4 regions of the Streptomyces flavusporus genome follow, and region 1 is predicted to be linked to each of the others. Evidence: riboswitches for the same ligand, from Rfam matches in the RefSeq annotation. Region 1 holds a riboswitch; each other region holds the start of a gene.
The links. A riboswitch is a leader RNA that binds a small molecule or an ion and turns the genes downstream of it on or off. The one in region 1 is predicted to bind cyclic di-AMP.

Region 1 (3,975 bases):
AACTGGTCACCTTCCACGGCCTGACCGACGGCCAGGAACACGTGGCCGTCGTCCTCGGCGACCCCGGGCCCGTGCCCCTGGTCCGGCTGCACTCCGAGTGCCTGACCGGCGACGTCTTCGGCTCCGCCCGCTGCGACTGCGGCCCCCAGCTGCGCGAGGCGGTCGAGCGCATCGCGGCCCGCGGCGGCGTCCTGCTCTACCTCCGCCAGGAGGGCCGCGGCATCGGCCTCTACAACAAGCTCGACGCCTACGCCCTCCAGGACCAGGGCCTGGACACCTACGAGGCGAACACCGCCCTCGGCCTCCCGGAGGACGCCCGCGACTACACGTCGGCGGCCCAGATGCTCCAGGCCCTGTCCGTCACGGACCTGGACCTGCTGTCCAACAACCCCGACAAGGCCGACCAGCTGCGCACGCTGGGCCTCACGGTCCGCGACCGTATCCCGACGGGCGTCTTCACCACCGCCCACAACGTCCGCTACCTGCGCGCCAAGGTCCTGCAGACGCAGCACACCCTGCCGCTCGGTCAGCTGACGGAGCTGAACGCGGGCTGAGCGGGAGGGTCGCCGGGCGGACACAAACCCTGGCGCGACCGGCCCCGCGGATGGCGTACACTGGTGTCATACCGACGCGGGGTGGAGCAGCTCGGTAGCTCGCTGGGCTCATAACCCAGAGGTCGCAGGTTCAAATCCTGTCCCCGCTACTGAAGGTCTGAGGCCGGAATCCAGTTCATGGATTCCGGCCTCAGGCGTTACCGGACATGACCGAGGGTTACCGGCATGTCATCCGGTCGGTCCATCCGGCTCGCCCCCCGCCCCCGCTCCGGAAAACCTGGACGGACGAGGCGGTGCGTGGACGTGCGTGGCGGGAGACGAGGGTGCGGCCTGCGGAGGCTGAAGGAGAGGCGCCGTACGCCCGAGGGGGCGGGCGGTTGCCTGAGGAGACGGTCCCTGGCCACGGGCTCGGCGGTGAGGCCGCGCGCCTGCAGGCCGGCCGGAGCGAGGCGCGGCGGATCTCGTACGCGCGCACCTTCGTCCGGGCGCTGCCCGCGCTGCTGCTCGTCACCGGCGGCGTCTACGACTACGTCACACCCCGCCCCTACACCGCGGCCCCCCTGTTCACCGCCGCACCCCTGGTCGCCGCCCCGCTGCTGTCCCGGCGGGCCACGATCCTCACCGGCATCGCGTCCGTCACCGTCGCGCTCGGGCTGCACATCCGGTACGGCACGGCGTTGCGCGTCGACGCGCTCACCGAGCTCGTCACCGTGACGACGGTCGCCGTGCTGGCCGTGCTCATCAATGCGCTGGTACGCCGCAGCCACGCCCGGCTCGACTCGGCGTGGAAGATCGCCGAGGCCGCCCAACGCGCGGTGCTGCCCGAACCCCTCGGGCGGATCGGCGGCTTCGACATCGCGGCACGCTACGAGGCGGCCCAGGCGGACGCCTTCATCGGCGGCGACCTGTACGCGGTGCAGGACAGCCCGCACGGCGTACGGCTCGTCGTGGGCGACGTACGGGGCAAGGGGATGGGCGCGGTGGGGGCCGTCGCCGTGGTCATCGGGGCGTTCCGGGAGGCCGCCGAGCAGGAGGCGACGCTTCAGGGGGTCGCCGAGCGGCTGGAGCGGGCGCTGACGCGCGAGGCCGCGCGGCGCGACGGCGTCGAGGCCACCGAGGGGTTCGCCACCGCCGTACTCGCCGAGCTGCCGCCCGGTGACGGGGTCGTACGGATCCTCAACCGCGGTCATCCGCCGCCGCTGCTGCTGTGTGCCGATGGCGCCGTACGTCCGCTGCCCGCCCGCGAACCCGCGCTACCGCTCGGCATGGGCGATCTGGGCGCCTGGCCGGCCCGTGTGGAGGAGTCCCGTTTTCCGGACGGGGCGATGCTGTTGCTGCACACCGACGGCCTGTCCGAGGCCCGCGACGCGCACGGCAGGTTCTACGACCCCGCGGGGCGACTGGCGGGCCGCACCTTCCGCGGACCCGGCGAGCTGCTCGGCGCTCTGGCCGAAGAAGTGCGTCGGCACTCCGGGGGCGGGATGACCGACGACATGGCTCTGCTCGCCGTACGACGACCGTAACCGGACGTGATCGGGCGAACGCCCTCCGCATAACAACTGACATACAGTCAGAAACTGTGACGCCTTTGAAGCGTGGTCAACTCGCCCGATTTTCGCCGTTCATGGGCCTGTACGTCCGGCCGGAAATCGTTAAAGATCAAGTGGAACCGCTTGGAATTCACGCCCCGCTTCTATTAACGTCCGATAACGCAGCGCGGTCGTCCCAGCCGTCACAAGAGTCGGCTCCGTGCGCACGCGCCGAATCCCGTAAGGGAACCGGGGAACCACCAACTTGGGGTGAATCGGGCGTAAGTCGCCGTGGTAGCACGGCTGATTTACGCGCGTAGGAGACCTTCCTGCTCCGAACCCGTCAGCTAACCCGGTAGGCGAGAAGGAAGGAAAGGAGTACGCCTACGTGGCGTCCAACCGGCCTGCCCCAGAAGCCCCCTTCGTGCCGCCCCAGCGCTCCGGCGACACCGTCGTCTACGGCGGGCAGCGCACCGACGAGGGTCCCTGGGAGGAGTGGAACCCCACCGCGGAGTCCCTCCGCCCCGTACGCGGCCGGCATCGCGTCTCCAAGCAGCGCGGCGGTGGACTCGCCCGCAGCTCCACGGTTCTCGGCGTCGGCGTCATAGCCGCGGTCGGCGCGGGCGGCATGGCCAGCGCGCAGACCGGCAAGCCGCCGGTGTCGATCTCGATGCCCGACCTGCCGGCCGTGGGCGCGCTGATCTCCGACGACTCCGCCGACTCCGACACCTCCGCCGAGACCGCCACCGCTCCGCTCAGCGGCCTCGGCGTGACCACCGCGGACACCGCCCAGGGCACCACCGACGCCGGTGAGGCGCTGCGCACCCGCATCATCGCCCAGGCCGAACAGCAGCAGGACCAGGTCGACACCAAGGCCGCCACCGCCGCCAAGGCCGCCGCCGAGAAGGCCGCCGCCGAAGCCGCCGCCAAGGCCGAGAAGGAGGCCGAGGCCAAGGCCGCCGCCGCGAAGGCGAAGGCCGAGGAGGAGGCCCGCCAGAAGGCCGAGGCCGAGCGCCTCGCCCAGCTGGCCAAGCAGTACGCGCTGCCCACCTCCTCGTACACCATCACCTCGAGCTTCGGTCAGGCCGGTGCCCTGTGGTCCTCCGGCTACCACACCGGCCTCGACTTCGCCGCGCCGACGGGCACGCCGCTCAAGGCCGTGCACAGCGGCACGATCACCGAGGCCGGCTGGAACGGGTCGTACGGCTACAAGACCGTCCTCACCCTCGACGACGGCACCGAGATCTGGTACGCCCACCAGTCGTCCATCAACGTCAGCGTCGGCCAGAAGGTCACCACGGGCGAGGTCATCGGGCGCGTGGGCGCCACGGGCAACGTCACCGGGGCTCACCTGCACCTCGAGGTGCACCCCGACGGTGCGGGCAGCGGCATCGACCCGCTGGCCTGGCTGCAGAGCAAGGGCCTCAACCCCTGACAGCCGCTCCTTTCGAACCCCGGCGGTCCTGACGGCAACCCCCCCGACGTCAGGGCTGCCGGTTCGCGGTGTGTGCGGAACGGCTGTTGCCGGGACCTCATGGCGCCGATCGCTCGGCGCGCCGCTACGACTGGTACGGGTTGTACGCGGGATGCCGTTGGTACTGGGGATACGGCTGGTATGCGGGATACGGTGCCGTCATCGGCCAGGGCGGCACAGCCACCGGTACCGGCGGAGCCGTGACCCGCGCCGCATACTCCAGCGCCGGCCGCGCCACCTCCCGTCGGCGCCACAGCTCCCACAGCAGTTCGCCTTCCCGTACGACGAAGTCCGCGCCGGCCCGGCCCCGGCGCCCGCGATGCCGTAGGAACGCCAGCGACGTCGCGTACGCCTCGTACTGCGCCACCGCCCGCGCGGCCGGCTTCCCCAGGTGGTGCCCGGCGTACTCCCTGGCCAG
Region 2 (3,975 bases), 2.5 Mb from region 1:
ACGCCGACGGCGCCGACGCGGCCCTCGACCGCCTGGCCAAGCTGGTCTCCGAGGGCCTCGAGGAGCTGCCCGAGACCGTCTGACCGCCCGCACGGCGGTCAGTGAAGCCGCGTCACCCTTCCCGGGCGGCGCGGCTTCGTCATTTCCCGCAGCGGCCTCACGCGTTTTCCACGGCGGGTGCGACGCATTCCACATGGGCATGCCTCTGACGCGCGGGCGTGAATTCCCGGCGCGCCAGAAAAGGGCAGCGGAAATGCACCGCCACCGAATATCTCCTCTTTGTATACGGCGCATATGTTAATGCCGAAGGCTGGACATGTTTACGGGGTGTTGCGAAGTCCTCACACGGTCGGTGCGATCCTGGCCGCCGGCGAACCGGAGCCGGTGCGCGGCGGTCGCGCGTTCGGTGTGCAGGGCCGTGATGGCCCGCGCGCGCTCGCCGTCGCCGCGCGCCACGGCGTCCACGATCGCGCCGTGCTCCGTCCAGGACTCCACGGGGCTGGCCGGCGCCTCCACGGCGTACATCCAGGCGATCTTGTGCCGCAGCTGGGTCAGCATCGCGATCAGCGCGGGGCTTCCGGAGGCCTGGGCGAGCGTCTCGTGGAACCAGCCGCCCAACGAGCGCAGATCCTCGCTGTTGCCCCTCTTCGCCCGCTCCTGGCCCAGCCGGACGAGACCGCGCAGGACCTTCAGGTGGGCCTCGGTGCGCCGCTGGGCGGCCCGGGCGGCGCCGAGCGGCTCCAGCAGCATGCGCATCTCCAGCAGGTCGGAGGCCTCCTGCTCGGTGGGCTCCGCGACGCACGCGCCCGCGTGCCGCCGGGTCACCACGAAGCCCTCCGCCTCCAGGGTGCGCAGGGCCTCCCGGACGGGGACGCGCGAGACGCCGTAGCGGCGCGCGAGGAGTTCCTCGGTGAGCCGGCCGCCACGCTCGTAGACACCCGCGACGATGTCGTCCCGGATCGCCGTGCACACCGAGTGCGCCGGAATACGCATGACCGACCTCCGCCTTAATCCCCGTGAAACGTCGACGATTGACGTGTGTTCAGTGACTCTATTGCAAAGAGCCGGAATTTCCGATGGCGGGCCGGAATCCATGGATATTTTTTGGACAAACAGACCCCTGAAACGCCGAAAGCCCCGGCTCGGGGAGCCAGGGCTTCGGGCAGCGCAGCCGCCTGTCGTCAGACGTTCACACCGTGCGAGCGGAGGTAGGCCAGGGGGGCGATGTCCGAGCCGTACTCGGCGGTCGTACGGGCCTCGAAGTGCAGGTGTGCTCCGGTGACGTTGCCGGTGGCGCCGGAGAGGGCGATCTGCTGTCCCGGGGTGACCGTCTGGCCGACCGAGACGGCGATGGACGACAGGTGGCCGTACTGGGTGTACGTACCGTCGTTCATCTTGATCACGACTTGATTGCCGTACGCCCCGCCCCAGCCGGCCTCGACGACAGTGCCGGAGCCGACCGCGTGGACGGGCGTGCCGCTCGCGGCGTGGAAGTCGACACCGGTGTGGCTGCCGGAGGACCACAGGGAGCCGCCGGACTGGTAGCCGGTGGAGACATAGGAGCTGGTGATCGGCAGCACATAGGTGTTGAGACGCTTGCGCTCGGCCTCACGCGCGGCCCGCTCCTTGGCCTCGCGCGCCTCCTTGGCCCGCTCCTCCGCGCGCTTCTCGGCGGCCGCTTCGGCCGCCTTCTCGGCGGCGGCCTCCTCGGCGGCCTGTCGCTGGGCGGCCGCCTGGGCATCGATCTGGTCGGCGACCGAGTCGCCGATGGTGACGACCGGCAGCAGGCCGGTCTCCTCGAGCGCCGGCTCGGCGGCGAGCGCGGGGGCGGCCAGAGTGCCGACGACGCCGGTGGTGGTGAGCGCGGCGACGCCCGCGGCGCGGGCGGTCGTGCGCTGCATCCGGCTGGGACGACGATGCTTCCCGGTGGCGCGGGTGAACGCCATGAAGTGGCTGGTCCTTTCCTTCCTTCTCGCCTACCGGGTTAGCTGACGGGTTCGGAGCAGGAAGGTCTCCTACGGACCCCCTCGCTGCGCGCGGGCGTCCGATTCACCCCAGGGACTGCATCGTTGGGTCCCCGGCTCCCCTGGCTCGCGCCGTTCGGGGACTCGGCGATGACTGTCCGGTGCCGCGGGCGCGGCGCACTGCCTGACGGACAGCCCGGAAGACGCTAAACGGGGCATCTTTCAATCCCCAAACGGAACACGGCTTTTGTAGCGCATGCCACAGGTCAGACAGGCAACCTCTCCCTCAATTGGGACATAAAGGGGCCCTGGTGACTCTTTCGTCACCAGGGCCCCTACGCGCGCGTGCCGCTGTCAGGCCTTCTACTCGGCCGTGACGACGGTGACTTCGCCGATTCCGAGGGCCGCGACAGGCTCCTTGATCTGCGCCGCATCGCCGACGAGGACGGTCACGAGACGGTCCACCGGGAAGGCGTTGACGACCGCCGCGGTGGCCTCGACGGTGCCCGTCGCGGCGAGCTGCTGGTACAGCGTCGCCTGGTAGTCGTCGGGCAGATGCTGCTCGACCTGGTCGGCCAGCGTGCTAGCGACGGCCGCCGCGGTCTCGTACTTGAGCGGCGCCACCCCGACGAGGTTCTGTACGGCGACGTCCCGCTCGGGATCGGTCAGACCCTGTTCGGCGAGCGTGCGCAGCACCGTCCAGAGGTCCTGCAGGGCGGGACCGGTGTTCGGCGTGTCGACGGAGCCGCTGATGGCGAGCATCGCGGCGCCGCTGCCGTCGGGCGCCGAGCGCAGCACCTGGCCGAACGCGCGCACGCCGTAGGTGTAGCCCTTCTCCTCGCGCAGGACACGGTCCAGGCGGGAGGTGAGGGTGCCGCCCAGGCAGTACGTGCCGAGCACCTGGGCAGGCCACACGCGGTCGTGCCGGTCGGAGCCGACGCGGCCGATCAGCAGCTGGGTCTGCACGGCGCCGGGGCGGTCCACGATGACGACCCGGCCGATGTCGTCGGCGGTCACCGGCGGCACGGGGCGCGGCTGGGCCGGGGATCCGGTCCAGGTGCCCAGGGTGTCACCGAGCAGCGCGTCGAGGTCGACGCCGGTGAGGTCGCCGACGACGACTGCGCTGGCCGTGGCGGGCCGGACGTGCTTCTCGTAGAAGGCACGTACGGCCGCGGAGTCGATGGCGGCGACCGTCTCCTCGGTGCCCTGGCGCGGCCGCGACATGCGCGAGGTCGCCGGGAACAGCTCCTTGGAGAGCTCCTTGGCGGCACGGCGGGACGGGTTGGCCAGCTCGTGCGGGATCTCGTCGAGGCGGTTGCGCACGAGCCGCTCGACCTCGCTGTCGGCGAATGCGGGCGCCCTGAGGGCGTCGGCGAGCAGGCCGAGGGCCTTGGCCAGGCGGGAGGCGGGGACCTCCAGGCTCAGACGGACGCCGGGGTGGTCGGCGTGCGAGTCGAGGGTGGCGCCGCAGCGCTCCAGCTCGGCGGCGAACTCCTCGGCGGAGTGCTTGTCGGTGCCCTCGGAGAAGGCCCGCGCCATGATCGTGGCGACGCCGTCGAGGCCGGTCGGCTCGGCGTCCAGGGGCGCGCCCAGGAGCACCTCGACGGCGACGACCTGCTGACCGGGGCGGTGGCAGCGCAGGACCGTCAGACCGTTGTCGAGCGTCCCGCGCGTGGGCGCCGGGAAGGCCCACGGCCTGGCCTCGCCCGCCCGGGGCTGGGGGTGGAACTCCATCGTGGCGAGCTCGGTCACTGGGCCGCCTCCTCGTTGTGGTCGTCGGTGGGTTCGGCAGCTTCGGCGGCGGTCGGCTCGTAGACGAGCACCGCGCGGTTGTCGGGGCGCAGGCGGGCCTTGGCGACCTCCTGGACCTCTTCGGCCGTGACGTCCAGCACGCGCTGGACGGCGGTCAGGGCGAGCTGCGGGTCGCCGAACAGCACGGCGTACCGGCACAGTTCGTCGGCGCGGCCGGCGACCGTGCCGAGCCGGTCCAGCCACTCGCGCTCCAACTGGG
Region 3 (3,975 bases), 3.5 Mb from region 1:
CAACTCCCCCGGCGGCTCGTTCAGCGCCATGTCGGCCGTGTACGACACGATGCGGTTCGTGGGCTGCGACGTGGAGACGATCTGCCTCGGGCAGGCCGGATCGTCCGCCGCGGTCCTGCTGGCCGCCGGCACGCCGGGCAAGCGATACGCGCTGCCCGGCGCCCGGGTGGCGGTCCGTCAGCCGAGCCTGCCCGAGCCGATCGAGGGACAGGCCAGCGATCTCGCCATCCAGGCCGAGGAGTTGGCCCGCGTCCGGGCCCGCCTGGAGGAGATGCTCGTACGGCACACGGGGCGGACTCCGGAGCAGGTCGGCGCGGACATCGAGCGGGACAAGATCCTCACCGCCCAGGAGGCGCTGGAGTACGGCCTGATCGACCGGATCATCCCCAGCCGCAAGGCCTCGCGCACCGCGTCCGGCGCGAAGTGAGCCGCGGATGCTGCCACCGGAACTTCCGCCGCTGCCCGCACTGACCCGCGCCGAGGGCGAGGTGATCGACCGTTACCTGGACGTGGTGGACCTGCTCGGCCGGATCAATCCGGCCCACGAAGGGGACACCTACCGTGGACTGCGCGCCGCCCAGGCGCTGGTGCGCAAGGCCGTCGAACTGCGCGACGCGCTCGCACTGATGCACCAGCGGGGCGAGACCGAGCTGCACGCCCCGACCCTCGCGCGGGCGCTGCGCGTCCTGGACGGCGAACGCCGCACGGCGCGGGTCATCGTTCCACCGCGCTCCGACAGTTGACGCACCCCCAGTCGGCCCGGCTCGTCAACCCTCAAGATGCCGTCTCCGGGCCGGAGTTGAAACGGACCAAAAGGCGTACCCCCGCCCGGAGTATCCGAGCATACTTTTTTGGAGCCGCTGCACTTGCGCAACAGACATGCCTCCGGGGCGGAATAGAGCATTCCAGCGCTGGTCCGGGGGCTCGCAGCACCCTTGACATCCGCTCGAACAGCAGGCTGTCCACCCGAACGGGTGAGTGGTGAGTAACAACACAAACCCCGGTTCCGTTGGGATTTTCGGACATTCGTGAGTCAAGATCCGTGACGACGACAAGACCCCGCCGCGGCGGCGGGGCGATCCGGGCGGACGCCGAGTCCTGCCGCCGCCCGGATGACGGGTCGACAGGAGTGGATCGGCAGGAGTGGAGGACCCAGGCACGACGGGTCGCCGGAGCGCATGTTCCGAGCAGCCCTTGGGGTGAAGCCGCGATGACGCGGCCGGGCCACTTCGCCAGCCCGAATCCGACAGGTCATCCTTCACAGGCGGCTGACGAAGGGTTGCGCAATGACAGCGCTCAATCGTGTCCCGTCACTCATGGCCCGGGCCGGTACGGCCTCGGCCCTCACCCTGGCCGCGGTGGGCGGCTCCGTCGTGGTTCCGGGTGTCGCCTCCGAGGCCGCTGCCGCCTCGCCGGCGCACAAGGCGCTGCAGATCGCGGCGTCGAAGAAGGGCTCCCCGTACGCGTGGGGCGCCACCGGGCCGCGCAGGTTCGACTGCTCCGGGCTCACGCTGTACTCGTACAAGAAGGCCGGCAAGAAGCTGCCTCGTACGGCTGCCCAGCAGTACAACAAGACCCGCCACATCTCGGCCAAGAACCGCAAGGCCGGCGATCTCGTGTTCTTCCACTCGGGGTCCAGCGTCTACCACGTCGGGATCTACGCCGGAAAGGGGAAGATCTGGCACGCTCCGAAGACCGGGGACGTGGTCAGGCTGCAGAAGATCTGGACGAGGAGCGTCTGGTACGGCCGGGTCTCCTGACCCCTGGGGCGCGGTGGCGGCGGTGCCCTGACGCATCGCCACCGCCCCGCCCGTGCGCCCCGGCCCGCCCTGCACCTGGAGCAGGGCCGGGACCGCCCGCGCCGTCCATGACGCACCCGGGCACGGGCGGCGCACTGCGCTGCCTGGTGGACGCGCCCTACGGCTCCTGCGGCCCCGCCGCCGGCACCGGCCGCGCGGGAACGGTCCACGGCAGTTCGACGGAGACCGTCTTGCCGCCCTCGCGGGTGGGACGCACCCGCAGCCGCCCCCCGCACTCGTTGGTCAGCCAGCGGATGATGACCATGCCGCGGCCGTTGTCCTGCTGAACGGCGGCCGGCAACCGCTTGGGGAAGCGCGGGTGACTGTCGGTCACGCCGATGCGCAGCTGTTCGTCGCGGTCGAGTTCGATGTCCACCGTGAAGGTGGGTGACTGGCCGAAGGTGTGCTGTACGGCGTTGGTGGCGAGTTCGGAGACGATGAGCCGGATGGTGTCGGCCACCTCACTGTCCGGCGCCAGGCCCCACTCCGCGAGGGTGCTGACCACGTAGCCGCGAGCCGCGGAGACCGAGGCTGGATCGCTCGGCAGAGTGACGGATGCTTCCAGATGGTCTGCCATGGCGAGGTCGTCCCTTTCCCACGGGACCGCAGTCCGACACGGAGCGGATGGTTCGAGTACGGTCCCGGACTGGTGCTTCGTCGCCAGACTGCCACTACCGCGCCGGTCACAGTGGCGATCCACCAAGATATGCATATATCTGTCGCTCGAAGCGGTGAACTCTGCGACGGCAGACCGTATTTGGGCGGCTCAGAAGGAGTAAGGAGTCTCCCATGCAGCACGGCCCCGCGGTGCGCCGTCGGAAACTTGGTGCCGAATTGCGCACACTGCGCAGCCGCGCCGGCCTCACGAGCGGCGAGGCGGCCCGGCTCGTGGGCTGGCACCAGTCGAAGGTGAGCCGGGTCGAGACCGGCGCGAGCGGGGTGAAACCGGCCGACGTGCGGTTACTCCTGGATGCCTACCGGGTGACGGACTCCCAACTCCGCGAAGTGCTCATGACGTTGGCGGACTCCGGCGGCCACGGCCGGGACCACTGGTGGCACGCCTACCGCGGGGTGCTGCCGCCCACCTACCGGGACTTCATCAGCCTGGAGTCCCAGGCGAGCGCGATGCGCACACTGGAGACCTCCGTCGTCCCCGGGCTGCTCCAGACGCCCGAGTACGCGCGTGCGGTGACCCGGGCCGCGGTGGAGGGCCTGGACGAGGACCGGCTCGACGCCCTGGTGGAGGTACGCCTGGCCCGGCAGGACGTGCTGCGTTCGCAGCCACCCCTGGCGCTGAGCGCCGTACTGGACGAGACGGTGCTGCGCCGGGAGGTCGGCGGACCGGATGTCATGGCCCGGCAGCTGGAGCGGCTGGTGGAGGCGGCCCGGCTGCCCCAAGTGCGACTCCAGGTGTTGCCGTTCGCGGCCGGAGCCCACATCGGCATCACCGGACCTTTCGTTGTCTTCTCATTTCCGAGCACTTCTGATCTGGATGTGGTTGTTCTCGACCACTTGACGAGTAGCCTCTACCTCGAGCGGAAAGAAGACGTAGAGGCCTACACCGAGGCCTTCAACGTCCTTCAGTTCCATGCCCTTTCGCCCGAGGACTCGTTGGACTACATCGCCGGGATAGGTGACGGCGCGTAAGGAGGCACCATGACCGCACTGCCTCGGAACGTACCTTCCAGCACTCGACTGCTCGGTGTGCACTGGCTGCGCAGCAGTTACAGCACCGGAGCGAACAACTGTGTGGAGACGGCCCGGCCGGACCACGGCCCGGGGGCCGGACTGCTCGCCGTGCGCGACTCCAAGGACCCGGCCGGACCCGCGCTGCTCTTCTCTCCCGAGAGCTGGGCGGGATTCACGGCCTCGTTCCGGTGAGGCGCACCGATCCCTGACCACCCCGACCAGCGTCACCTCCTGATCGAATCTGATCAGGTCCGCATCGCGTGATGCACGGCCGTGGTACGCCGACTCATGGTCGCGTTTCGCCGATCACACGTACAGCGCGTTCGATCTGGTCCCCGGAGAGGTCCGCGCGGGCCGTCAGCCGCAGCCGGGAGATGCCGTCGGGCACGGAAGGAGGCCTGAAGCAGCCCACGGCGAGCCCCGCGGCGCGGCAGTCGGCCGCCCAACGCACGGCCCCCTCCGGGGACGGCGCGCGCACGGAGACGAC
Region 4 (3,975 bases), 1.1 Mb from region 1:
AGGGGGACGTACTCCCAGGCCTGGATGTCGCGCGCGGACCAGTCGTTGAGGAGGCACAGGCCGAAGACGTGGTCGCGGAAGCCGGCCAGCGGAACGGGTCGGCCCAGCGGGGACGGGGTGCCGACGACGAAGCCGACCTCCGCCTCGATGTCCAGGCGGACGGACGGCCCGAAGACGGGCGCGGGGTCGGTCGGGGCCTTGCGTTGGCCGGAGGGGCGGATGACATCTGTGCCGGAGACGATGACCGTGCCGGAGCGGCCGTGGTAACCGATCGGCAGATGCTTCCAGTTGGGGGTGAGTGAGTCAGCGGCGTCGGGGCGGAAGATCTGGCCGACGTTCCGGGCATGGTTCTCGGAGGCGTAGAAGTCCACGTAGTCCGCGACCTCGAAGGGCAGGTGCAGGGTCACCGAGGAGAGGGGGTGCATCAGGGGCGCGAGGGTTTCGCGGTGGGACGGCACCGTCACCCAGGCGGTCAGCGCCCGCCGGACGTCCGACCAGGCGGTGCGGCCGGCGGCGAGCAGTGGGTTCAGGGTGGGCCGGGCCAGCAGGGCGGCATACGGGGAGCCGAGTGCCAGTGCTGCCGCGCCGGCGTCGAGGACGTGGTCGCCGAGGCGGACGCCGACGGTGCGTTCGGTGGACCCGGCGGGTGAGAAAACGCCGTACGGAAGGTTGTGCGGACCGAAGGGGTCGCCCTCGGGGACATCGAAGGGGGGCATCGGGGTGCTGCCTCACTTTCGTACGTACGGTCCATGCGGTCGCGGCACACGTTACGGCTGCGGCGGCCGTCTTGGGCAGTGACTTAAGCGCACAAAGAGTCCGTAATGTCCGGAATGGAGGAGTCGTGTATACCCCTGACCTCATCCCGCTGTCCGTGACCCGCTGTCCGCAACGCGCCTTCACCCGCCCGACGGCCGGCACCGAGGGGCCGGACCACTGAAAAGCGGAGGATTGGAAGGGAGTTGGGGATGAACGGCGTGGGTGTGGTGTCCGTATTCTCTGATCATGGCCGCACCCATCGCATATGCCGAGCGCGCCGCGTACGCCCTCATCGCCACCGACCTGGACGGAACGCTGCTGCGCGGCGACGACACGGTCTCCGACCGGTCGCTCACCGCGCTCGCGCGGGTCTCGGCGGCCGGTGCCCGGTATCTGGTGGTGACGGGCCGGCCCGCGCCCAGGGTGCGGCCGCTGCTGAAGTTCCTGGGCGGCGTGGGGCTCGCGGTGTGCGGGCAGGGCGCGCAGTTGTACGACGTCGGCGTGGACCGTCTGCTGTGGTCGGTCACCCTGGACCGGGAACTGGCCGAGACCGCGCTCGGCAAGATCGAGGCGGAGGTCGGCACGGTGTATGCGGCCGTCGACCAGGACGGCGTCGATGGCCTGACGCTCATCGAGCCGGGGTATCGGATGCCGCGCCCGACGTTGCCGGCGGTACGGGTCGGCCGGCGTGACGACCTGTGGTGCGAGCCCATCAGCAAGGTGCTGCTGCGTCATCCCGCTCTGTCCGACGACGAGTTGGCGTCGGTGGCCCGCTCGGTGGTGGGTTCGCTCGCGACGGTCACCATGTCGGGGCCTGGGACGGTCGAGCTTCAGCCGTCCGGCATCACCAAGGCGACGGGGTTGGCGCTGGCGGCCCGGCATCTGGGGCTGCGCCCCGAGGACACCATCGCCTTCGGTGACATGCCCAACGACATCCCGATGTTCGACTGGGCCGCCCATGGCGTCGCCATGGCCAACGCGCACCCCGAACTGAAGGCGGTGGCCGACGAGATCACCCTCTCGAACGAGGACGACGGCATCGCCGTCGTCCTCGAACGGCTCCTCACCGAGGGCCGGCGCCCGCAGCGGCTCGGCGGGCGCAGGCCCTCGGTGGGTGCGAAGATTCAGTAGGCGCGAAGGGATCAGTAGGCGCCGAAGACGTTGTCGATCGAGCCGTAGCGGTCGGCCGCGTAGTTGCAGGCGGCGGTGATGTTGGCGACCGGGTCGAACGGGTCGTAGGCCGTGCCGGGCACGTGGTACGCGGCGAAGGTCGGGTCGATGACCTGGAGCAGGCCCTTGGACGGGGTGCCCTTGGCCGCGTTGGAGTCCCAGTTGTTGATGGCGGCCGGGTTGCCGGACGACTCGCGCATGACGTTGCGGTAGATGCCGTTGTAGGAGCCCGGGATTCCGTGCTGCGCCATGATGGCGAGCGACTCGCGGATCCAGCCGTCGAGGTTGTCGGAGTACGCCGTGGTGGCGGTCTTCGCGGTCACCGCGGCGGGGGTGGCGGCCGATGCGGTGCTCGCACCGATGAGCGGCAGGGCGAGCACGGCCGCGCCGGTGCCGGCGACCACGAGCTTGCGGGCTATGCGGGCGGTGCGAGTGCGGGGCTGACCGTTTGCAGGCATGGGCTTGTTCCTCTCCTTCGCCTGCGAGGTGAGCTGTCGGGTTCGGGCTGGGAGGTGCCCGGCCGCGCCCTTGCGAGCGCAACTTCACCCCAAGCCGTTCCGGTGCGTCGTACGACGTCCGGCGCGGCGACTTACCTGGGTCCCCCGCTCCTGCCGTGCGTGAGTGGTCTCGTCATCGGTGGTACCGGGCGGCGGCAGGATTCGGCGTCCGCCCGACTGGCCCGGAACGTATGCGAGAGCACATGTCGGAAACAAGTAGCGGGTTCACGCAACATGCTGTTTGATCTTCATCTGGGTGTTTTGTCAGCTTGATCCTTTGCATCTGTCAAGGCTCAACTCGCAAGCCGGGAAAGCCGGATGGCCGCCGGCTGTGTGAAACCTGTGGACAGGTGAAGGTGAGTCACGTCACGCGTGGGTGCAAGAGTGGCAAATCGGGCAATGGGTTCAAGTGCCTATCAGTCAGCCGTGTATGGGATGCGCTTCTCCCAAGTGCAGTGGAAGGGGGCCTTTCCACCTTCTGCGCAAATCACCCCATTGGAGGTCAGGGTCATCTCGCAGGGGAAGGGTGTAAGGACGTACGCATGGGTGTCGAGGTCGCCCGAATGGCCGGAGGCGAGACGGCGCGGTGAGGGCGACAAGGGGCAAAGCTCACCTATTCGGCTTAAGTCGATAAATAATTGCTCGTATCAACTGATCGAAAACATACCGTTCGTGATCCGATACAGCCCGGCCTGTAACCCCGGGCGCCCTCGGTGATCGAAACGTGACCGGATACGCTGACTTGAGTGAAGGCAGCGACGTATCGACAAACCGCGTAACCGCCGGTAGACACCAGCAGACAGGAGACCCCTCGTGACCGTCGTCGGGCCGTTCGGGCTGAGCGTGCGGGACCAGGCTCTGGAAGCCGATGTCCAGGCCGGATTGGCGGCTGTCGAGGAAGGGTTGCTCGAAGCAACCAAGAGCGAGGTCCCGTTCATCACGGAGGCCGCGCAGCACCTGGTGCGGGCCGGGGGCAAGCGGTTCCGCCCGCTGCTGGTGATGCTCGCCGCGCAGTTCGGTGACCCGTACGCGCCCGGGGTCGTGCCCTCGGCCGTGGTCGTGGAGCTGACCCACCTCGCGACGCTGTACCACGACGACGTGATGGACGAGGCGGAGGTACGGCGCGGGGTACCGAGCGCGAACGCCCGCTGGGGCAACTCGGTCGCGGTCCTCACCGGCGACTTCCTCTTCGCCCGTGCCTCGCACATCCTGGCCGACCTCGGTCCGGAGGCCGTGCGGGTGCAGGCGGAGGCGTTCGAACGGCTGGTCACCGGTCAGATCCTGGAGACGGCCGGGCCGTCGGACGGGCGCGACCCGGTCGAGCACTACCTGGACGTACTGGCCGGCAAGACGGGGTCGCTGGTGGCGGTCTCGTGCCGCTTCGGCGCGATGATGTCGGGCGCCGACGAGTCGCTCGTGAACGTCCTGACGCAGTACGGCGAACGGCTGGGCGTCGCCTTCCAGCTCGCCGACGACGTGCTGGACATCGCGTCCGACTCCCACGAGTCCGGGAAGACGCCGGGGACGGATCTGCGGGAGGGCATCGCGACCC

Region 2: linked by a shared signal. The riboswitch ahead of ACKTSN_RS12745 (M23 family metallopeptidase) and the one ahead of ACKTSN_RS24720 (M23 family metallopeptidase) in region 1 are both predicted to bind cyclic di-AMP.
Region 3: linked by a shared signal. The riboswitch ahead of ACKTSN_RS40810 (C40 family peptidase) and the one ahead of ACKTSN_RS24720 (M23 family metallopeptidase) in region 1 are both predicted to bind cyclic di-AMP.
Region 4: linked by a shared signal. The riboswitch ahead of ACKTSN_RS19480 (transglycosylase SLT domain-containing protein) and the one ahead of ACKTSN_RS24720 (M23 family metallopeptidase) in region 1 are both predicted to bind cyclic di-AMP.

What each region holds. Positions count from the first base shown of each region.
Region 1 is NZ_CP176503.1:5,207,931-5,211,905, forward strand. It holds gene ACKTSN_RS24705 (GTP cyclohydrolase II) at 1-554, shown strand, start outside; tRNA gene ACKTSN_RS24710 (tRNA-Met) at 630-703, shown strand; gene ACKTSN_RS24715 (PP2C family protein-serine/threonine phosphatase) at 878-2,077, shown strand; cyclic di-AMP (ydaO/yuaA leader) riboswitch at 2,303-2,460, shown strand; gene ACKTSN_RS24720 (M23 family metallopeptidase) at 2,472-3,518, shown strand; gene ACKTSN_RS24725 (PrsW family intramembrane metalloprotease) at 3,643-3,975, opposite strand, start outside.
Region 2 is NZ_CP176503.1:2,663,986-2,667,960, forward strand. It holds gene ACKTSN_RS12735 (HPr family phosphocarrier protein) at 1-83, shown strand, start outside; gene ACKTSN_RS12740 (GntR family transcriptional regulator) at 298-993, opposite strand; gene ACKTSN_RS12745 (M23 family metallopeptidase) at 1,182-1,946, opposite strand; cyclic di-AMP (ydaO/yuaA leader) riboswitch at 1,960-2,124, opposite strand; gene ACKTSN_RS12750 (M16 family metallopeptidase) at 2,328-3,716, opposite strand; gene ACKTSN_RS12755 (M16 family metallopeptidase) at 3,713-3,975, opposite strand, start outside.
Region 3 is NZ_CP176503.1:8,671,854-8,675,828, reverse strand. It holds gene ACKTSN_RS40820 (ATP-dependent Clp protease proteolytic subunit) at 1-427, shown strand, start outside; gene ACKTSN_RS40815 (hypothetical protein) at 435-743, shown strand; cyclic di-AMP (ydaO/yuaA leader) riboswitch at 1,093-1,282, shown strand; gene ACKTSN_RS40810 (C40 family peptidase) at 1,287-1,760, shown strand; gene ACKTSN_RS40805 (ATP-binding protein) at 1,918-2,376, opposite strand; gene ACKTSN_RS40800 (helix-turn-helix domain-containing protein) at 2,589-3,446, shown strand; gene ACKTSN_RS40795 (DUF397 domain-containing protein) at 3,456-3,680, shown strand; gene ACKTSN_RS40790 (8-amino-7-oxononanoate synthase) at 3,775-3,975, opposite strand, start outside.
Region 4 is NZ_CP176503.1:4,122,082-4,126,056, reverse strand. It holds gene fahA (fumarylacetoacetase) at 1-716, opposite strand, end outside; gene ACKTSN_RS19485 (HAD family hydrolase) at 1,003-1,887, shown strand; gene ACKTSN_RS19480 (transglycosylase SLT domain-containing protein) at 1,899-2,384, opposite strand; cyclic di-AMP (ydaO/yuaA leader) riboswitch at 2,388-2,560, opposite strand; gene ACKTSN_RS19475 (polyprenyl synthetase family protein) at 3,237-3,975, shown strand, end outside.